Regions from separate parts of the Neobacillus sp. NPDC097160 genome, predicted to be linked through region 1. Evidence: a T-box and tRNA genes for the amino acid it is inferred to sense, from the RefSeq annotation. Region 1 holds a T-box; the other regions hold tRNA genes.

What was found. The T-box of region 1 lies ahead of serS (serine--tRNA ligase). A T-box ahead of a tRNA ligase gene usually reads a tRNA of that ligase, here a tRNA-Ser.
Region 2: it has a tRNA-Ser gene. The T-box ahead of serS (serine--tRNA ligase) is inferred to sense a tRNA for this amino acid. The anticodon was not compared.
Region 3: it has a tRNA-Ser gene. The T-box ahead of serS (serine--tRNA ligase) is inferred to sense a tRNA for this amino acid. The anticodon was not compared.

The regions. Positions count from the first base shown of each region.
Region 1 is NZ_JBIWDU010000039.1:6,117-11,910, forward strand. It holds gene ACIQXV_RS29325 (deoxynucleoside kinase) at 352-1,002, shown strand; gene ACIQXV_RS29330 (deoxynucleoside kinase) at 1,019-1,720, shown strand; tRNA gene ACIQXV_RS29335 (tRNA-Ser) at 1,826-1,918, opposite strand; gene serS (serine--tRNA ligase) at 2,017-3,297, opposite strand; T-box leader at 3,351-3,574, opposite strand; gene pdxT (pyridoxal 5'-phosphate synthase glutaminase subunit PdxT) at 3,628-4,218, opposite strand; gene pdxS (pyridoxal 5'-phosphate synthase lyase subunit PdxS) at 4,222-5,103, opposite strand; gene ACIQXV_RS29355 (serine hydrolase) at 5,275-5,794, opposite strand, start outside.
Region 2 is NZ_JBIWDU010000023.1:85,198-90,991, forward strand. It holds gene ACIQXV_RS25965 (GlgC family sugar phosphate nucleotidyltransferase) at 1-216, opposite strand, end outside; gene ACIQXV_RS25970 (glucose-1-phosphate adenylyltransferase) at 267-1,412, opposite strand; gene glgB (1,4-alpha-glucan branching protein GlgB) at 1,354-3,303, opposite strand; tRNA gene ACIQXV_RS25980 (tRNA-Glu) at 3,797-3,868, opposite strand; tRNA gene ACIQXV_RS25985 (tRNA-Ser) at 3,878-3,968, opposite strand; tRNA gene ACIQXV_RS25990 (tRNA-Asn) at 3,972-4,046, opposite strand; tRNA gene ACIQXV_RS25995 (tRNA-Ile) at 4,062-4,138, opposite strand; tRNA gene ACIQXV_RS26000 (tRNA-Gly) at 4,146-4,219, opposite strand; tRNA gene ACIQXV_RS26005 (tRNA-His) at 4,236-4,311, opposite strand; tRNA gene ACIQXV_RS26010 (tRNA-Phe) at 4,329-4,404, opposite strand; tRNA gene ACIQXV_RS26015 (tRNA-Asp) at 4,411-4,487, opposite strand; tRNA gene ACIQXV_RS26020 (tRNA-Met) at 4,491-4,564, opposite strand; tRNA gene ACIQXV_RS26025 (tRNA-Ser) at 4,598-4,690, opposite strand; tRNA gene ACIQXV_RS26030 (tRNA-Ile) at 4,707-4,783, opposite strand; tRNA gene ACIQXV_RS26035 (tRNA-Met) at 4,815-4,891, opposite strand; tRNA gene ACIQXV_RS26040 (tRNA-Ala) at 4,914-4,989, opposite strand; tRNA gene ACIQXV_RS26045 (tRNA-Pro) at 5,007-5,083, opposite strand; tRNA gene ACIQXV_RS26050 (tRNA-Arg) at 5,092-5,168, opposite strand; tRNA gene ACIQXV_RS26055 (tRNA-Leu) at 5,180-5,268, opposite strand; tRNA gene ACIQXV_RS26060 (tRNA-Gly) at 5,274-5,348, opposite strand; tRNA gene ACIQXV_RS26065 (tRNA-Leu) at 5,363-5,447, opposite strand; tRNA gene ACIQXV_RS26070 (tRNA-Lys) at 5,461-5,536, opposite strand; tRNA gene ACIQXV_RS26075 (tRNA-Thr) at 5,693-5,768, opposite strand; tRNA gene ACIQXV_RS26080 (tRNA-Val) at 5,777-5,794, opposite strand, start outside.
Region 3 is NZ_JBIWDU010000001.1:37-5,830, reverse strand. It holds gene ACIQXV_RS00125 (YitT family protein) at 1-567, shown strand, start outside; gene ACIQXV_RS00120 (amino acid permease) at 564-1,961, shown strand; gene ACIQXV_RS29780 (DUF7713 domain-containing protein) at 2,253-2,384, shown strand; gene ACIQXV_RS00115 (cysteine-rich CWC family protein) at 2,618-2,806, shown strand; tRNA gene ACIQXV_RS00110 (tRNA-Asn) at 3,110-3,181, opposite strand; tRNA gene ACIQXV_RS00105 (tRNA-Ile) at 3,188-3,264, opposite strand; tRNA gene ACIQXV_RS00100 (tRNA-Gly) at 3,271-3,344, opposite strand; tRNA gene ACIQXV_RS00095 (tRNA-Cys) at 3,357-3,430, opposite strand; tRNA gene ACIQXV_RS00090 (tRNA-His) at 3,529-3,604, opposite strand; tRNA gene ACIQXV_RS00085 (tRNA-Tyr) at 3,610-3,694, opposite strand; tRNA gene ACIQXV_RS00080 (tRNA-Phe) at 3,732-3,804, opposite strand; tRNA gene ACIQXV_RS00075 (tRNA-Asp) at 3,986-4,062, opposite strand; tRNA gene ACIQXV_RS00070 (tRNA-Met) at 4,066-4,139, opposite strand; tRNA gene ACIQXV_RS00065 (tRNA-Ser) at 4,311-4,403, opposite strand; tRNA gene ACIQXV_RS00060 (tRNA-Ile) at 4,418-4,491, opposite strand; tRNA gene ACIQXV_RS00055 (tRNA-Met) at 4,502-4,575, opposite strand; tRNA gene ACIQXV_RS00050 (tRNA-Ala) at 4,592-4,664, opposite strand; tRNA gene ACIQXV_RS00045 (tRNA-Pro) at 4,686-4,762, opposite strand; tRNA gene ACIQXV_RS00040 (tRNA-Arg) at 4,769-4,845, opposite strand; tRNA gene ACIQXV_RS00035 (tRNA-Leu) at 4,859-4,947, opposite strand; tRNA gene ACIQXV_RS00030 (tRNA-Gly) at 4,957-5,028, opposite strand; tRNA gene ACIQXV_RS00025 (tRNA-Lys) at 5,064-5,139, opposite strand; tRNA gene ACIQXV_RS00020 (tRNA-Thr) at 5,296-5,368, opposite strand; tRNA gene ACIQXV_RS00015 (tRNA-Val) at 5,543-5,618, opposite strand; tRNA gene ACIQXV_RS00010 (tRNA-Glu) at 5,623-5,697, opposite strand; partial or broken rRNA gene rrf (5S ribosomal RNA) at 5,740-5,794, opposite strand, start outside.

The DNA.
Region 1 (5,794 bases):
AACTGCCGATATTCGGCAGTTTTTTCATATTTTTGACACGAACATCACATCTTCTAAATTTTCCATATCCCTTCCTAGGGAAGATTATGATAAAATATTCTTTGTGTCAATTAAGAAAAGCGGAAGGCGCCCGCCAATCGGCGTATGGACTGGAGCGCTTCGACTGAGATAAAGGAAACAAGGAGAGTGGAGCGATCCGATGTTGACTTATCGTAGGGAGAAGAGCGAAGTACACTAGCCGATGGCGCCTGGAGCTGGACAATTCTCAAAATCAGAAATATAGACTAAATGAACCAGTTCAAACTGGTTAATCATAGAAGGTGCAGGGAGTTTACGAAGGAGGACTTTATAATGGGGGATACACCCTTTATTACCGTTGAAGGGCCGATTGGTGTAGGAAAAACATCTCTCGCAAAAGCCATTTCAGAGCAATTTCAGTTTGCTCTATTAAAAGAGATTGTTGATGAAAATCCATTCTTAGGGAAATTTTATGATAACATCGAGGAATGGAGTTTCCAAACGGAAATGTTTTTCCTCTGCAATCGCTTTAAGCAATTAGGGGATATCAATACCCATTACTTAAGCCAAAGCAGGTCTGTTGTTGCTGACTATCATATTTTTAAAAACCTGATTTTTGCACAACGCTCGCTTAATCCCGATGAATACAAAAAATACTTCCAGATTTATCAAATTCTAACTGAAGATATGCCAAAACCAAATGTCATTATTTATTTAAATGCAAGTTTAGATACACTTTTAAAACGGATCAAAATAAGAGGGCGTGAAGTAGAGAAGAATATCAGCCCCCTCTATTTAGAACAACTATCCATTGACTATGAAAATACCTTGGCAACCTTTGAAAAGGAACATCCGGAAATCCCCGTTCTACGCTTTAGCGGCGATGAGTTGGATTTTGTCAAAAGTGAGCAGGATTTAAATTATATTTTTCAAAAATTATCAACTTCGTTAAAAGAGAACAGCTGGACAAACAATCTATTATAGAACTTAGAACAGGGGGATGTTAGTGAGTATCGTTATTGGTGGGATGATTGGTCTTGGAAAAACAAGTGTTGCCGACACATTGAATGCACACTTTAAAAATAAAGGTATTGAAAGTAAGGTGTTTTACGAAGCGGTGGATGATAATCCAATTCTCCCGCTTTATTATGAACTGACACCGGAAGAGTTAGATGCAAGGAGAATACCCTTCCTTTTGCAATTATTTTTCTTAAATAAACGTTTTAAAACGGTTAAGGAATGCATTAATTGGCGCGAGCCCGTTTACACGATTCAAGACCGCTCCATTTATGAGGATTGGTATTTTGCTTATGTAAATAAAAACTTGGGTAGAATTTCTCCCCTAGAATTCAAAATTTATGAAGAACTTGTCGATAATATGATGGAAGAGTTAAATGAACTTCCAAAAAAGGCGCCGGATTTAATGGTCTATTTAAAGGGATCATTTGATACGGTAATTGACCGGATTATGGCCCGCGGCAGAAGCTTTGAAATCAACCCTGAACTGAAGGAGTACTATTTTGAAGTATGGAAGGGTTATGATGAATGGGTCATGGACCAATATGCGGCTAGTGAAGTATTAGTTATTGATATGGATACCACGGACGTTGTAAAAAGTAATGCCGATGCCTTAAAGGTTTGCCGTGATGTTGAAGAGAAGTTAAATGAAATACTAAATGTAACAAAGACACCTATTTTTTAATAGGTGTCTTCTTTTGTATGCGGGGAAAACTGCAAAAAAAAGCCCGCTGCAACTAAATGCAGCGAACCTTTATCTCCAGTTTTTATGCGCGATTGTTTTAATTAATGGCGGAGGAAGAGGGATTCGAACCCCCGCGCGGTTTAACCCGCCTGTCGGTTTTCAAGACCGATCCCTTCAGCCGGACTTGGGTATTCCTCCGTATCGACAAGTGATAATTTATCATATTTTTTATACCATGTCAAACATTTTCATTTTAAATTTCGGACGGGATGAACCCGTCCGGAATTTTTATGTTTTTACAGCGGTTTGATTACATCACGATTGCCCATATATGGACGCAGTACGGTTGGAATCACGACACTCCCGTCTGCCTGCTGATAATTCTCTAAAATGGCAGCGACCGTGCGGCCAATCGCAAGGCCAGATCCATTTAACGTGTGAACGTGCTCCGGCTTTGCCTTTGGGTCACGGCGGAAGCGGATATTGGCCCGTCTAGCTTGGAATGCCTCAAAATTACTGCAAGAAGAAATCTCACGGTATGTTTCATAGCTTGGAATCCACACTTCAATATCGTACTTTTTCGCGGCTGTAAACCCAAGGTCACCGGTACACATAGAGAGCACTCGGTATGGCAGCTCAAGAAGCTGTAGTACCCGCTCAGCATCGTTAGTCAGCTTCTCAAGCTCGTCATAAGAATCTTCCGGCTTTACAAACTTTACAAGCTCCACTTTATTGAATTGGTGCTGACGGATGAGACCCCTTGTATCACGGCCCGCAGAGCCTGCCTCAGAGCGGAAGCATGCGCTGTATGCCGCAAAGCGGATTGGCAGCTCCTCACCGCTTAAAATTTCATCACGATGATAGTTGGTTACTGGCACCTCAGCCGTTGGAATGAGGAAATAATCCTCGCTTCCAATTAAAAAGGCATCCTCTTCAAACTTCGGCAATTGCCCTGTGCCCGTCATACTTGTACGGTTTACCATGTACGGCGGCAGGATTTCCGTATAGCCGTGTTCATCCACATGAAGATCAAGCATGAAACTCATTAATGCACGCTCTAGCCGTGCCCCCAGCCCCTTATAAAAGACAAAGCGGCTTCCGGTTACCTTACCGGCCCGTTCAAAATCGAGAATACCTAACTGATCGGCAAGATCCCAATGAGGCTTTGCTTCAAATTCAAATTCACGTACATGGCCCCATTTCCTAATCTCTACATTATCATCCTCAGTTTCCCCAATCGGAACACTCTCATGCGGGATGTTTGGAATGCTTAGCAATAAATTGTCTAAGACCTCTTCCACTGTACGGAGCTCATCATCAAGTGTTTTGATTTGGTCGCCAACCTCACGCATTTCTGTTATTAACTGATCGGCATCCTGCTTTTCACGTTTTAATGCTGCGACCTGCTGTGAAACCTCATTTTTCCTGCTTTTTAACTTTTCAGATTCAACGATTAACTCACGTCTTTTCAGATCGAGATCCTCAAACCGGCCTAAATCAGTTAAATCCTCGCCGCGATGCTCAAGCTTTGCTTTCACCTCGGCAAAATTAGCTCTTAATACTTTAATATCCAGCATTGTTTAGACACTCCTTTTTTTATAAAAATAAAACAAAAAACTCCCGCCCCTAAAACAGGGACGAGAGTTAATCACGCGATACCACCCTGGTTGACAGCATACACTGTCCACCTCAAAAAAATGTAACGGTTTCTACCGAAAGTACTTACTGGCCTCTAAGAGGTGTTCCATACTTTACTCGAGGAGGGATTCACAAGTTTCACACACCGGTTCGCACCAGCCACCGGCTCTCTTTATGAGTGAGTTTCTTGTTACTAGTTCCTCTCATTGCTTTTTTCATTATGGATTTGTTTTATAATTTACTATAATTATCGGCCAAATGCAACCGTTCTATACAAGATGTTTCGCTTTTGCTTCCTTCACCATCTCTACAAAGTAGGCGGTAAGGCGATGATTATCGGTCAGCTCCGGATGGAAGGAACAGCCAAGAAATTGTCCTTCCCGTGCGGCGACGATGCGATCATTATGCTTGGACAAAATTTCCACATTCTCTCCCGCCTCAACGATGTGCGGTGCCCGGATAAACACTGCAGGGAAACTTTCAGCGACATCTTTAATCGCAAGGTCGGCCTCAAAGCTGTCAACTTGGCGTCCAAAAGAGTTGCGTTCCACCTTAATGTCCATGACGCCGATGTGCGGCTCGCTATAGCCGGAAAGATCCTTAGCCAAAAGAATCAGCCCTGCACAGGTACCAAACATTGGTTTCCCTTCACCTGCAAATTCCTTTAGTGGATCCATAAAGTCGTACTTATCGATTAAGCGCCGCATTGCGGTGCTTTCACCACCAGGAAGAATGAGTCCATCTATCTCCTGTAATTCTTCTTTATGTTTTACAGCCACTGCCTCAACACCACATGCCTCTAACGAAATCATGTGTTCACGGACAGCTCCCTGCAAAGCGAGAACGCCAATTTTAATCATTGATTACCATCCTCTTTCTTGCATGCGGGCTTCAGGTGCTAATGATGAAATTTCGATTCCTTTCATTGGCGTACCGAGGTCTTTTGACAGTTCAGCAATCAATTTATAGTCTTGGAAATGCGTTGTGGCTTCGACGATTGCTCTGGCAAACTTAGCAGGGTTTTCTGATTTAAAAATCCCAGAACCAACAAATACACCGTCAGAGCCTAATTGCATCATTAAAGCTGCATCAGCAGGCGTTGCCACACCGCCGGCAGCAAAGTTTACCACTGGAAGTCGGCCAAGGCGCTTGATTTCAAGCAGTAATTCAAATGGTGCACCTAAAAGCTTCGCTTCTGTCATAAGCTCATCTTCGTTCATGCCTACCACCTTACGAACCTGTGCATTTACCTTACGGATATGACGGACAGCTTCAACGATATTTCCTGTTCCAGGCTCACCTTTTGTACGAAGCATGGAAGCACCTTCACCAATACGACGAGCAGCCTCACCTAAGTCACGGCAGCCACAAACAAATGGAACTGTAAAGTCACTTTTATATAAATGATACTCTTCATCAGCAGGTGTTAAAACTTCACTCTCATCAATATAGTCGACACCCATTGCTTCAAGCACTCGTGCCTCGACAATATGACCAATTCTTGCCTTAGCCATTACAGGGATTGAAACAGCCTTTAGCACCTCTTCGATAATCCTTGGATCAGCCATTCTTGCAACACCGCCAGCAGCGCGAATATCTGAAGGAACGCGCTCTAATGCCATTACAGCTACTGCACCTGCTTCTTCCGCAATCTTTGCCTGCTCCGCATTGACAACATCCATGATGACGCCGCCCTTTTGCATTTCTGCCATACCGCGTTTTACGAGATCCGTACCTGTTTTCATTTGTTAAAATCCCCCTTTGTTTTAATATTAAGAATTTTTTTTGTATATCTAGGAAATTTCCTATTCATTCAATCGGAATTATTATTCCATAAAATCATTAAAGCAACAAAAAAGGATTCCTGTCAAGACACAAGAATCCTTTCCATCACTAATGGAGAAATTTAACGTAACCTATTTAAACCAACCTTTAACAGTAGAAGAAATCCCGTGCCAGACATCTCCGAAGAAATTACCGATGCCTCTCATCATTAACACAAACCAATTTGCCTTCTCCACATCCTGTGCTGCAACGACATCTACCTGTACTTTCTTCTGACCTTCCTCTGTTAAGAAACTAACTTTTTCACCGTTTTTCGGTTCAATCATTACATAACCGACTTTTTCACCTTTTTTAATTGGTGCGGTTAATTCACCTTTTTTATTGATTTTCTTTTTATCGAGTACCAATACTGGTTTATAGTTTTTCTTTTCGCCATTTAGAACCACCATGTCAATAGCTGACTTTGTGTAAATTTTTACTAGATTCTCTTTACCTTTAATAACTGGTACCGTTTTATGATCTTTTACTTGATAATGTTTCGGTACAAGCTCTTCTTTTGAATAATTACTAAAGGCATAATCCATCATTTTCCTTGTTTCATCAAAGCGGGCTTTATAACCGCCTTGGCCGCTGGCATCTTTTGCATTTTGG
Region 2 (5,794 bases), on a different contig from region 1:
TCCCGAACCCAAATGGTCCATTAGCGAACGATACTGCATTTTCGGAAAAATTGCCACACTTCGAATCCCTGAATTCACCATGTTTGATAGAACAAAATCAATAATGCGGTAACGCCCCGCAAAAGGCAAAGCCGCAAGTGATCGATGTGTTAAAAGATCTTCTAAATCTTCATGATAAGTTGTGGCATCAATAACGCCTAAAAGCTTTCTCTTCAATCAAATTCCCTCCTGTTTTTCTACTAATGAACATTTTGCCAGCTAACTATTTAATAAGCAGGATAAAGCCCGGTTAACATTTCTTCTGTAACAAGAATAATTTCATCATCAAACGAACGAATTACTGTCCCGTCTGGTATCTTTACATCACCCGGTACAATTGCTTTTTCAATTAAGCAGTTATTTCCGATAATGGCATCAGGCATAATGACTGACTCCTTGATCATGCTGCCTTTTCCAATCGTTACACCTTGAAATAGAACAGATTTATCGACTTCACCATCGACGGTACAGCCCTCATTAATCAATGACTCTCTTACAATTGCATTAGAAGAAATATATTGCGGCGGCTGATTCGGATTGACTGAATAAATCCTCCAGTCATGGTCAAATAAATCTAATTCACAATCTTCACCTAAAAGATCCATGTTTGCTTCCCAAAGGCTTTGAACCGTACCAACATCTTTCCAATAACCCTTAAACGGATAGGCAAACAATTTCTTATTTTCCTCTAAAAGCAGCGGGATCACATCTTTACCAAAGTCATGACTGGAATCTGGATTCCGTTCATCCATTTCTAAATATTCCTTCAGTATATTCCAGCTAAATATATAAATGCCCATAGAAGCAAGATTATTCTTCGGATTGCTAGGCTTCTCCTCGAATTCTACTATTCTCATATCATCGCTTGTATTCATGATCCCAAACCTGCTGGCCTCGACCCATGGGACCTCTATCAAGGAAATCGTCACATCGGCTCTTTTTTCAATATGATATTCAAGCATACTCTCGTAATTCATTTTGTAAATATGGTCACCAGAGAGGATTAATACATATTCCGGTTGATATTGTTTAAGATAATTTAAATTTTGATAAATGGCGCTTGCAGTTCCGGTATACCATTTTACTTCTGAAGACTCACTATATGGGGGTAAAACGGTTACCCCGCCATCTTTGCGGTCAAGATCCCACGCACTGCCTATTCCAATATAGGAATTTAACAGAAGAGGCTGGTACTGTGTTAAAACCCCTACTGTATCAATGCCAGAATTGGCACAATTGCTTAAGGTGAAATCAATAATACGGTATTTTCCGCCAAACGGAACGGCTGGTTTTGCCAAATCCTTTGTCAGCGAATTAAGTCTGCTTCCTTTCCCTCCTGCTAACAGCATGGCTACGCACTTTTTCTTTCCCATTTCCTTTTCTCTCCTTTCGTTTTTTAACCGGTCTTATGATTTGAAAACCATACGGTGGAATTGTCATTTCTATTGAAAATGGCTGACCATGGAAGGGCTCTTCTAACGCCAAAATAGTTTTTTTATTCATCAACCCAGCCCCGCCGTATTCTTGTTGATCGCTATTTAAAATTTCTCGGTACTCACCAGCTTTGGGGACACCGACTTTATACACTGGATAGTGCACACCCGTAAAGTTAGTGACAATGATTAAATAATCCTCTTCCTTTTTTCCTTTTCGAATAAAGGAGAAAATCGATTGGCTGCTGTTATTTGCATCAATCCATTCAAATCCATCCTGCAAATGATCTAATTCATACAGTGCCTTGGAGCGTTTATAAAGTTTCGTTAATACTTTTACATATGTGTTTAAATTGCGGTGCATGTCATATTCCATTAAGTTCCAATCTAATTCTTCTTTGTCCTTCCACTCGGCAAACTGGCCAAATTCAAAGCCCATAAATAATAGTTTCTTTCCTGGGTGGGCAAACATATAGCCTAGCAGTAGCCTTAACTGGGCAAATTTTTCCCAGTAATCCCCCGGCATCTTATCCAGGAGCGATTTTTTCCCATGGACCACTTCATCATGTGAAAATGGCAGCATAAAGTTTTCTAAAAAGGCATATAAAAGTGAAAAAGTTACTTTTGAATGGACTATTGATCGAGAATATGGAGGTGTTTCCATATATTCAAGCATGTCATTCATCCAGCCCATATTCCATTTATAATCGAAGCCAAGACCTCCGTAACGGACAGGTGTGGTCACATTTGGAAACTCAGTAGAATCCTCACCAATCATTAAAAAATGGGGATCGTAATCATGTACTTCTTTGTTTAACTTTTTCAAAAAATGAATGCCAAACGGATTCTCACGCTTCCCCTGGGCAGTATTTGGCCAATAGATGATGTTAGCAACGGCATCCATCCGAAAGCCATCAATATGAAAATAGTCAATCCAATATAGAGCATTTGAAATAAGGAAGCTTTGTACCTCACCTTTTCCTAAATCAAAATTGGCTGTCCCCCATACGACATTTTCTCTATCATGAACATGGCTATAAGAATAAATATGTGTTCCATCAAAGCGGTATAGTCCGTGTGCATCCTTGCAAAAATGTCCCGGAACCCAATCAAGAATGACACCTAAACCATGCTGATGACATTGGTCCACAAGGTATCTAAAGTCATCTGGGGTACCATATCTTGATGTCACTGAGAAATAACCAGTTCCTTGATATCCCCATGAGTCGTCGAGCGGGTGCTCGACAAGTGGCAATATTTCTATATGGGTAAAACCATGCTCCATTACATAAGGTATAAGCTCCTCTGCCAAATCCCTATAGGTTATGTAGTCCCTATTGGCCTTCTTCCTCCAGGATCCAAGGTGTACCTCATAAATAATGGCAGGATCAGATAATAGGTTCTTTTTTTCCCTTCGGTTCATCCAATGACCATCTTGCCATACATAATTGTTTAAGGAATAAACAATGGACGCAGTATTCGGTCTTACTTCTGAATAAAAGGCAAACGGGTCTGCCTTCAGGAGCCTTTCCCCTGTTTGTGAGATAATTTCATACTTATAAATGCATCCTTCCAAATCTTGATTTACAACAATAATCCATACTCCCTCATCATTTACCTTCTGCAGGTCATATCCTTCACCATTCCAGTTATTAAAATTGCCCGTGAGCCTCACCTGACAAGCATTAGGTGCCCATACGCAAAATCGTGAATATACTTGATCGGAATTCTTAAAGATATGAGCGCCAAAAAGCTGATGACTTTTGCATAAGCTGCCCTCATGAAATAAGTGCAGCTGGTAATCGGTTGGAAAAAACGTATTCACTGCCATGGCTCTCCTCATCCTTAATGAAAATATGTATTTCAATGACCAATTATAAGTGCAAATGAACCATATTCCTCATAATACTTTTTTATCTTTTCTGACAACATATGATGTTAGTCGCTACAAACGGCGCTTTTACGCCTTCTTTCGGCACCATGTGACAAAAATTCCACCGTTAATCGACAGAAATCTAGTAAGTTTTTTAAAAATTTTTTAAAAATTCCAGAATAAAAATTATTTGATTACTTATAAATGAGTGGGATGAAATTTAGGAGAATCACGGATAATGTAAGCGGTATCAACGCTTTACAGCATTATGATAGGAAGAAAAATATTATAGGAGTATAATTAATTCTCGATAAAAGTAGGTAATTAGAAATAGGGCTATTGTCTAAGGCTTTTTATGCAATTGAAGTTACTATTTTTTGGGCCTAAATCGAATAAAGAATAAAATTAGGCACAAAAAAACTGATAACATATTGTTATCAGTTTTTCTGTATGACCCCTACGGGATTCGAACCCGTGTTACCGCCGTGAAAGGGCGGTGTCTTAACCGCTTGACCAAGGGGCCAGATATTTATGGCGGAGAAGGAGGGATTTGAACCCTCGCGCCGGTTACCCGACCTACACCCTTAGCAGGGGCGCCTCTTCAGCCTCTTGAGTACTTCCCCATATGGCTCCGCAGGTAGGACTCGAACCTACGACCGATCGGTTAACAGCCGATAGCTCTACCACTGAGCTACTGCGGAATAATAAAGAATAAATGGTGGGCCTAAATGGACTCGAACCATCGACCTCACGCTTATCAGGCGTGCGCTCTAACCAGCTGAGCTATAGGCCCACATATATGGAGCGGGTGATGAGAATCGAACTCACAACATCAGCTTGGAAGGCTGAGGTTTTACCACTAAACTACACCCGCAAAAATCAAATTATTATGGGGCGACTGATGGGAATCGAACCCACGAATGCCTGAACCACAATCAGGTGCGTTAACCACTTCGCCACAATCGCCATAAGTTAAGTAAAAATGGTGGCTCAGGACGGAATCGAACCGCCGACACAAGGATTTTCAGTCCTTTGCTCTACCGACTGAGCTACTGAGCCACTAAGTGGCGGTCTGGACGGGACTCGAACCCGCGACCTCCTGCGTGACAGGCAGGCATTCTAACCAACTGAACTACCAGACCGAATTGCGGGGACAGGATTTGAACCTGTGACCTTCGGGTTATGAGCCCGACGAGCTACCAGACTGCTCCACCCCGCGATAATAGAAATTATAAAGCTGAAGAAAATAATATGGCGGAGGAAGAGGGATTCGAACCCCCGCGCGGTTTAACCCGCCTGTCGGTTTTCAAGACCGATCCCTTCAGCCGGACTTGGGTATTCCTCCATATTATAAGTGTTACTGGTGGACCTTGTAGGACTCGAACCTACGACCGGACGGTTATGAGCCGTCTGCTCTAACCAGCTGAGCTAAAGGTCCAAGATAAAATTTACTAACTAAATGAAATATTTGGTAGCGGCGGAGGGGATCGAACCCCCGACCTTACGGGTATGAACCGTACGCTCTAGCCAGCTGAGCTACACCGCCATAATTTGATTTAAGATATAATTGGTGGAGTCTAGGGGGATCGAACCCCTGACCTCCTGCGTGCAAAGCAGGCGCTCTCCCAGCTGAGCTAAGACCCCAGTATAATTGTTTGTAATGGTCGGGAAGACAGGATTCGAACCTGCGACCCCTTGGTCCCAAACCAAGTGCTCTACCAAGCTGAGCTACTTCCCGTAAAATAATGGCGCGCCCGGAAGAAGTCGAATCCACAACCTTCTGATCCGTAGTCAGACGCTCTATCCAATTGAGCTACGGGCGCATTATTTTAAATGGTGCCGAGGACCGGAATCGAACCGGTACGGTAGTCACCTACCGCAGGATTTTAAGTCCTGTGCGTCTGCCAGTTCCGCCACCCCGGCACTATTGGAGCGGAAGACGGGATTCGAACCCGCGACCCCCACCTTGGCAAGGTGGTGTTCTACCACTGAACTACTTCCGCATATTACATTTAAATGGTGCGGGTGAAGGGAGTCGAACCCCCACGCCTTGCGGCGCCAGATCCTAAGTCTGGTGCGTCTGCCAATTCCGCCACACCCGCATGAAGTTGTAAATGGTGAGCCATGAAGGACTCGAACCTTCGACCCTCTGATTAAAAGTCAGATGCTCTACCAACTGAGCTAATGGCTCGTACTAAGATGATTCACTAATCTTTTATTGTAATAAGTCAGATGCTCAAAAGAACTTTCGTTCTTTCTCGCAGATTGCCCGAGGATGCTTATTCAATGAAGCCCGCAATCTGCTCTACCAACTGAGCTAATGGCTCGTACTAAACCAAAAAATAAATGGTGCCGGCGAGAGGACTTGAACCCCCAACCTACTGATTACAAGTCAGTTGCTCTACCAATTGAGCTACCCCGGCGTTTTAAATGGTGGAGGATGACGGGA
Region 3 (5,794 bases), on a different contig from region 1:
ATAGGCACTTTCCTTGTAGCTGCTGCTTATTATGTTTTTCAAAAACCAAATGGCATAACGGCACCGGGATTGGGGGGAATTGCCGTGATCTTGGCCAACTTCCTGCATTCCCCCTTAGGACTTGTCTATTTTATACTCAACATTCCATTATTTTTAATCGGATACCGTTCCATCGGTTCCTCCTTTGCCTTTTTTAGTTTGATTGGAATGGGAGCACTTTCTCTCTTTTTAGCCGTTTTATCAACAATACCTACCCTTCCTTCACCTATTATTGGGTGTATTTTAGGGGGATTACTTTCAGGGATTGGGATTGGGATTGTCATCCAAGCCGGTGCCACAACGGGCGGACTCGATATTGCCAGTGTTGTGATTACAAAGCATTTTCCCTTCATAACAATCGGAAAAACCATGATGGCCGTAAATGGCTGTGTACTTCTTTTGACCTTTTTAACAGATGGATTAGATCATACCGTTCTTACTTTTTTAAGCATTATCATTGCAGGAAAAAGCGTCGATTCATCGATATCCGTTATCGGGCGATATAAAAAAGAGGGGGCAAGTTTATGAAGGATCATTTAGTAAAGCAAGAAGAGGGTCTGCAACGGGCGCTTACCGACCGTCAACTCACGATGATTGCCATTGGCGGGGCAATCGGAACTGGATTATTCATGGGAAGCGGGATTGCTATTGGCTATGCTGGGCCAGGAGTTCTAATCAGTTATGTGATTACGGCATGTATTGCTGTAATCATGATGTTTAGTCTATCAGAAATGGCGGTTGTTCATCCGACAGCCGGCTCCTTTGGCACATATGCTGAAATGTATCTAAATTCTTGGGTTGGATTCTTAGTTCGTTATATGTATTGGGCTGCCCAAGTAATCGCCATAGGCAGCGAAGCGGTCGCAGTGGGAATATACATGCAATATTGGTTCCCCTCGATTCCTATTTGGCTTTGGACACTTGGGTTTGGTGCCATTATTCTGTATGTTAACAGTCGTTCTGTAGGAAATTTTGGATCAATAGAATATTGGTTTGCTATGATTAAAGTGGTAGCCATTATCCTCTTTATCATTTTTGGAATTTCCGTTGTATTTGGGATTGGACACTCGGAATCCGTTGGTTTTGGTCATTATACCGATAATCAAGGTTTCTTTCCACATGGGTTTAAAGGGGTTTGGATGGGTGTACTCATGGCCATTTTCTCCTTTTACGGGGTAGAAATCATTGCAGTTACCGCTGGTGAGTCTAAAAATCCACAAAAAGCAGTCCCAAAAGCAATGAAAACCATGATTATTCGTTTATTCCTTTTTTATATTCTGTCATTAGCCATTATCCTGGCCATCGTCCCTTGGGCACATGCCGGTGCAACGGTAGTGGAACAAAGTCCTTTTGTGAAGGTCTTTGAAAATTCCGGAATTCGTTATGCGGCAGGAATCATGAACTTTGTCGTCCTAACGGCGGCCTTATCAAGCATGAACACAAATCTTTATCTCACTTCCAGAATGCTTTTCTCGCTTTCAAGAGGGAACTACGCACCGAAATCTCTAGGGAATTTAAACAAAACCGGCACTCCTGTGAATGCCATCCTAGCTTCTAGCGGTGGTGTCTTGGTTGCCAGTCTTGTTTCTTACTTTAGCCCAATGGCTTTTAACTATCTTTTTGGGGTAGCATTATTCGGGGGAATCCTCGTATGGATTATTATTTTAGTAAGCCATCTAAACTTTAGAAATAGTGTTCATTTACAACATCCAGAGCCACTGCCTGTAAAAGCCCCATTATTCCCGCTATTACAGTGGATTGGAATCATTCTATTAAGCGCTATTCTGATTACGATGGCCTTTTCATCAGACTTCCGGGTCGCATGGCTAGTTGGAGTACCGTTTATCATCATCGTTAGCATCATCTTCATCCTTCGTCGAAAAACAATTCCAGCTGGAATCGACAATCAAGTAAAATCCTAAAAGTTATAAAAAAGAATGTTTTGGGCATAAACAGATATATTTCCAGATTATCACCTTCTTTCCTTGCTACAAAAGGAAGGAAAAAGAAAACCACCCTCAGGGACGGTTCTGTTGGATTTTTTCATTGGTAAAAAAACCAACAGAACCGTCCCCTTGGTCACCCCTGGTCGAAATCACCCTTCAAAAAAATGTATCATAAGGTTAAAATAATAGAATAGAAATTGTGAAAAAGGAGCTGAGTATTGTGGGACCGCAGCCAAGCAAAGTAACATATACATGTAATGGTAAAATATGTCAGATGAACAAACTAATGGAAAACTACCAGTAATTCAAATGGCAGAAGACAATTACAGCTGGAAAGAGTTAGGTAAATACCTAATGACATATGTAGGATATCAGATAAAAATTGACATTATTGATTAGAGAAGAAAGTACAGAATTTCCACCCTTAACAACTAAAGGAAATAAATACTAGGGATGCATGATTACGATGATCAGCTTCCCATTAATTTTAGTCCCTAATTCCGTAAAAATCATTTAATCAATCGTTTGGGCAAAGACAACATAGAACGACAAGCTCAAAAATTTAAAGGATGCGTTACAGAGCTGGAAATCTACATTTATATATATTATGAGGAAATTAGGGAGGATTGGAATTGGCGAATAAATATTGTCCTATATGTGGAGAGGAAAACAATTGCATGACAGGTCCTGGAGAACACGGTAACTGCTGGTGTGATATGGAGGAATTCCCCAATGGTATTTTCGAATTAGTGCCAATGGAAAGTCGAAGAAAACATTGTATTTGTAAAAATTGCTTAAATAAATATAAGGAAGAACAGTAATATTATGTCGATCCATGCAGCGGTGTAAAATAAATCGATAATTGGGCACAAAAATGACTCCTGGGGACGGTTCTTAAGGTCTTTTCATTCACTTTTTCTTGTTCAAAAAGCCACCAGAACCGTCCCCTTGGTTCCAAGTTTCCGTTTCCGGCACCTTTTCGATATCTGGATTGGGGGAGAGAATCGAACTCTTCATTTCATCGAAGTAGGGCCCTTCTACTTGGACGTTTGAATGGATGACAGGCACCAACACAAAAAAAGCAGAGAACCTTTGCTCTCTACTTCTACTTTTAAAAATAATGACTCCGCAGGTAGGACTCGAACCTACGACCGATCGGTTAACAGCCGATAGCTCTACCACTGAGCTACTGCGGAATAATATGGTGGGCCTAAATGGACTCGAACCATCGACCTCACGCTTATCAGGCGTGCGCTCTAACCAGCTGAGCTATAGGCCCACATTTTGGAGCGGGTGATGAGAATCGAACTCACAACATCAGCTTGGAAGGCTGAGGTTTTACCACTAAACTACACCCGCATGCTAGAAATTTGGAGGCAACACCCGGATTTGAACCGGGGATAAAGGTTTTGCAGACCTCTGCCTTACCACTTGGCTATGCTGCCTAACTTTGGCTGGGCAATCTGAACGTGAACCAAAGCATACTGCAATCAAACCACGATGCTTTATTTACTGCTTGGTTATAGCCCAACATGAATAAAAATGGGGCGGCTGATGGGAATCGAACCCACGAATGCCTGAACCACAATCAGGTGCGTTAACCACTTCGCCACAACCGCCATGATGGTGGAGGGGGACGGATTCGAACCGCCGAACCCTGAGGGAGCGGATTTACAGTCCGCCGCGTTTAGCCACTTCGCTACCCCTCCATATATAAAAAAAAAGAAAAGCATATTAGGTAAATGATGGCTCAGGACGGAATCGAACCGCCGACACAAGGATTTTCAGTCCTTTGCTCTACCGACTGAGCTACTGAGCCGTTTTAATATAGTCTCCTAAACTTTTATTAGGATCATCCTTTGCTCAAAAGAACTTTCGTTCTTTCTCGCAGATTGCCGCAGAAGCAATTTCGGTGATGTAAGCAATCTGCTCTACCGACTGAGCTACTGAGCCATAGAAAAAATCTATATCAACGGCATTTAATATACCGGAATAAAAAATGGCGGTCTGGACGGGACTCGAACCCGCGACCTCCTGCGTGACAGGCAGGCATTCTAACCAACTGAACTACCAGACCAAATTGCGGGGACAGGATTTGAACCTGCGACCTTCGGGTTATGAGCCCGACGAGCTACCAGACTGCTCCACCCCGCGACAATAATAAATATTAAATTTTGTCCATGCTCAATGTACCCATGGACTGTATCAATCTCAGAAAGCATATGCAAGCAGCAGCTCGATTGATACAACTCGCAGATTATTCATTGAAGCAACGCTCGTTGCTCCACCCCGCGACAATAGAAATTATAAAGCTTAAAAATAATATGGAGGAGGAAGAGGGATTCGAACCCCCGCGCGGTTTGACCCGCCTGTCGGTTTTCAAGACCGATCCCTTCAGCCAGACTTGGGTATTCCTCCAAATGAGATATAAATGGACCCTGTAGGACTCGAACCTACGACCGGACGGTTATGAGCCGTCTGCTCTAACCAGCTGAGCTAAAGGTCCATTAATGCGATAGCGGCGGAGGGGATCGAACCCCCGACCTTACGGGTATGAACCGTACGCTCTAGCCAGCTGAGCTACACCGCCATTTTTTAAAAAACAATGGAGCCTAGCGGGATCGAACCGCTGACCTCCTGCGTGCAAAGCAGGCGCTCTCCCAGCTGAGCTAAGGCCCCATAATGTGAATGTAAACTTCCTGGTCGGGAAGACAGGATTCGAACCTGCGACCCCTTGGTCCCAAACCAAGTGCTCTACCAAGCTGAGCTACTTCCCGTTTATATGGCGCGCCCGGAAGAAGTCGAATCCACAACCTTCTGATCCGTAGTCAGACGCTCTATCCAATTGAGCTACGGGCGCATTATTCTATAAATGGTGCCGAGGACCGGAATCGAACCGGTACGGTAGTCACCTACCGCAGGATTTTAAGTCCTGTGCGTCTGCCAGTTCCGCCACCCCGGCTTGAAAGAGAGCGGAAGACGGGATTCGAACCCGCGACCCCCACCTTGGCAAGGTGGTGTTCTACCACTGAACTACTTCCGCATAAAACAAGCAAAAAAAGAGAATGGAACTTATTATGGTGAGCCATGAAGGACTCGAACCTTCGACCCTCTGATTAAAAGTCAGATGCTCTACCAACTGAGCTAATGGCTCGTACTATAATGATTCACTAATCTTTTATTGTGGTAAGTCAGATGCTCAAAAGAACTTTCGTTCTTTCTCGCAGATTGCCCGCGGGTGCTTATTCAATGAAGCCCGCAATCTGCTCTACCAACTGAGCTAATGGCTCGTACTAAAATAAAGAAAAGGTGCCGGCGAGAGGACTTGAACCCCCAACCTACTGATTACAAGTCAGTTGCTCTACCAATTGAGCTACCCCGGCGTATAATTTAGAAAAATATTAAGTTCGTTTACGCTGTCTTTGTTACCGTCATCCTGACCTCAGAAAGCTTATGCAAGCAGCAGCTCGGTCAGTATGCTGATGTTTATTCAGGGAGCTTATTCGTTCGTGCTCTACCAATTGAGCTACCCCGGCAAAAAGTATTATAAAAAATTATGGTGGAGGATGACGGGATCGAACCGCCGACCCTCTGCTTGTAAGGCAGATGCTCTCCCAGCTGAGCTAATCCTCCAAAATGGTGACCCCTACGGGATTCGAACCCGTGTTACCGCCGTGAAAGGGCGGTGTCTTAACCGCTTGACCAAGGGGCCATAATGAATTTTCGGCAAAATAATAGCCCCAAAGGGGCTATAGCCTGGCAACGTCCTACTCTCACAGGGACGCATGTCCCAACTACCATCGGCGCTG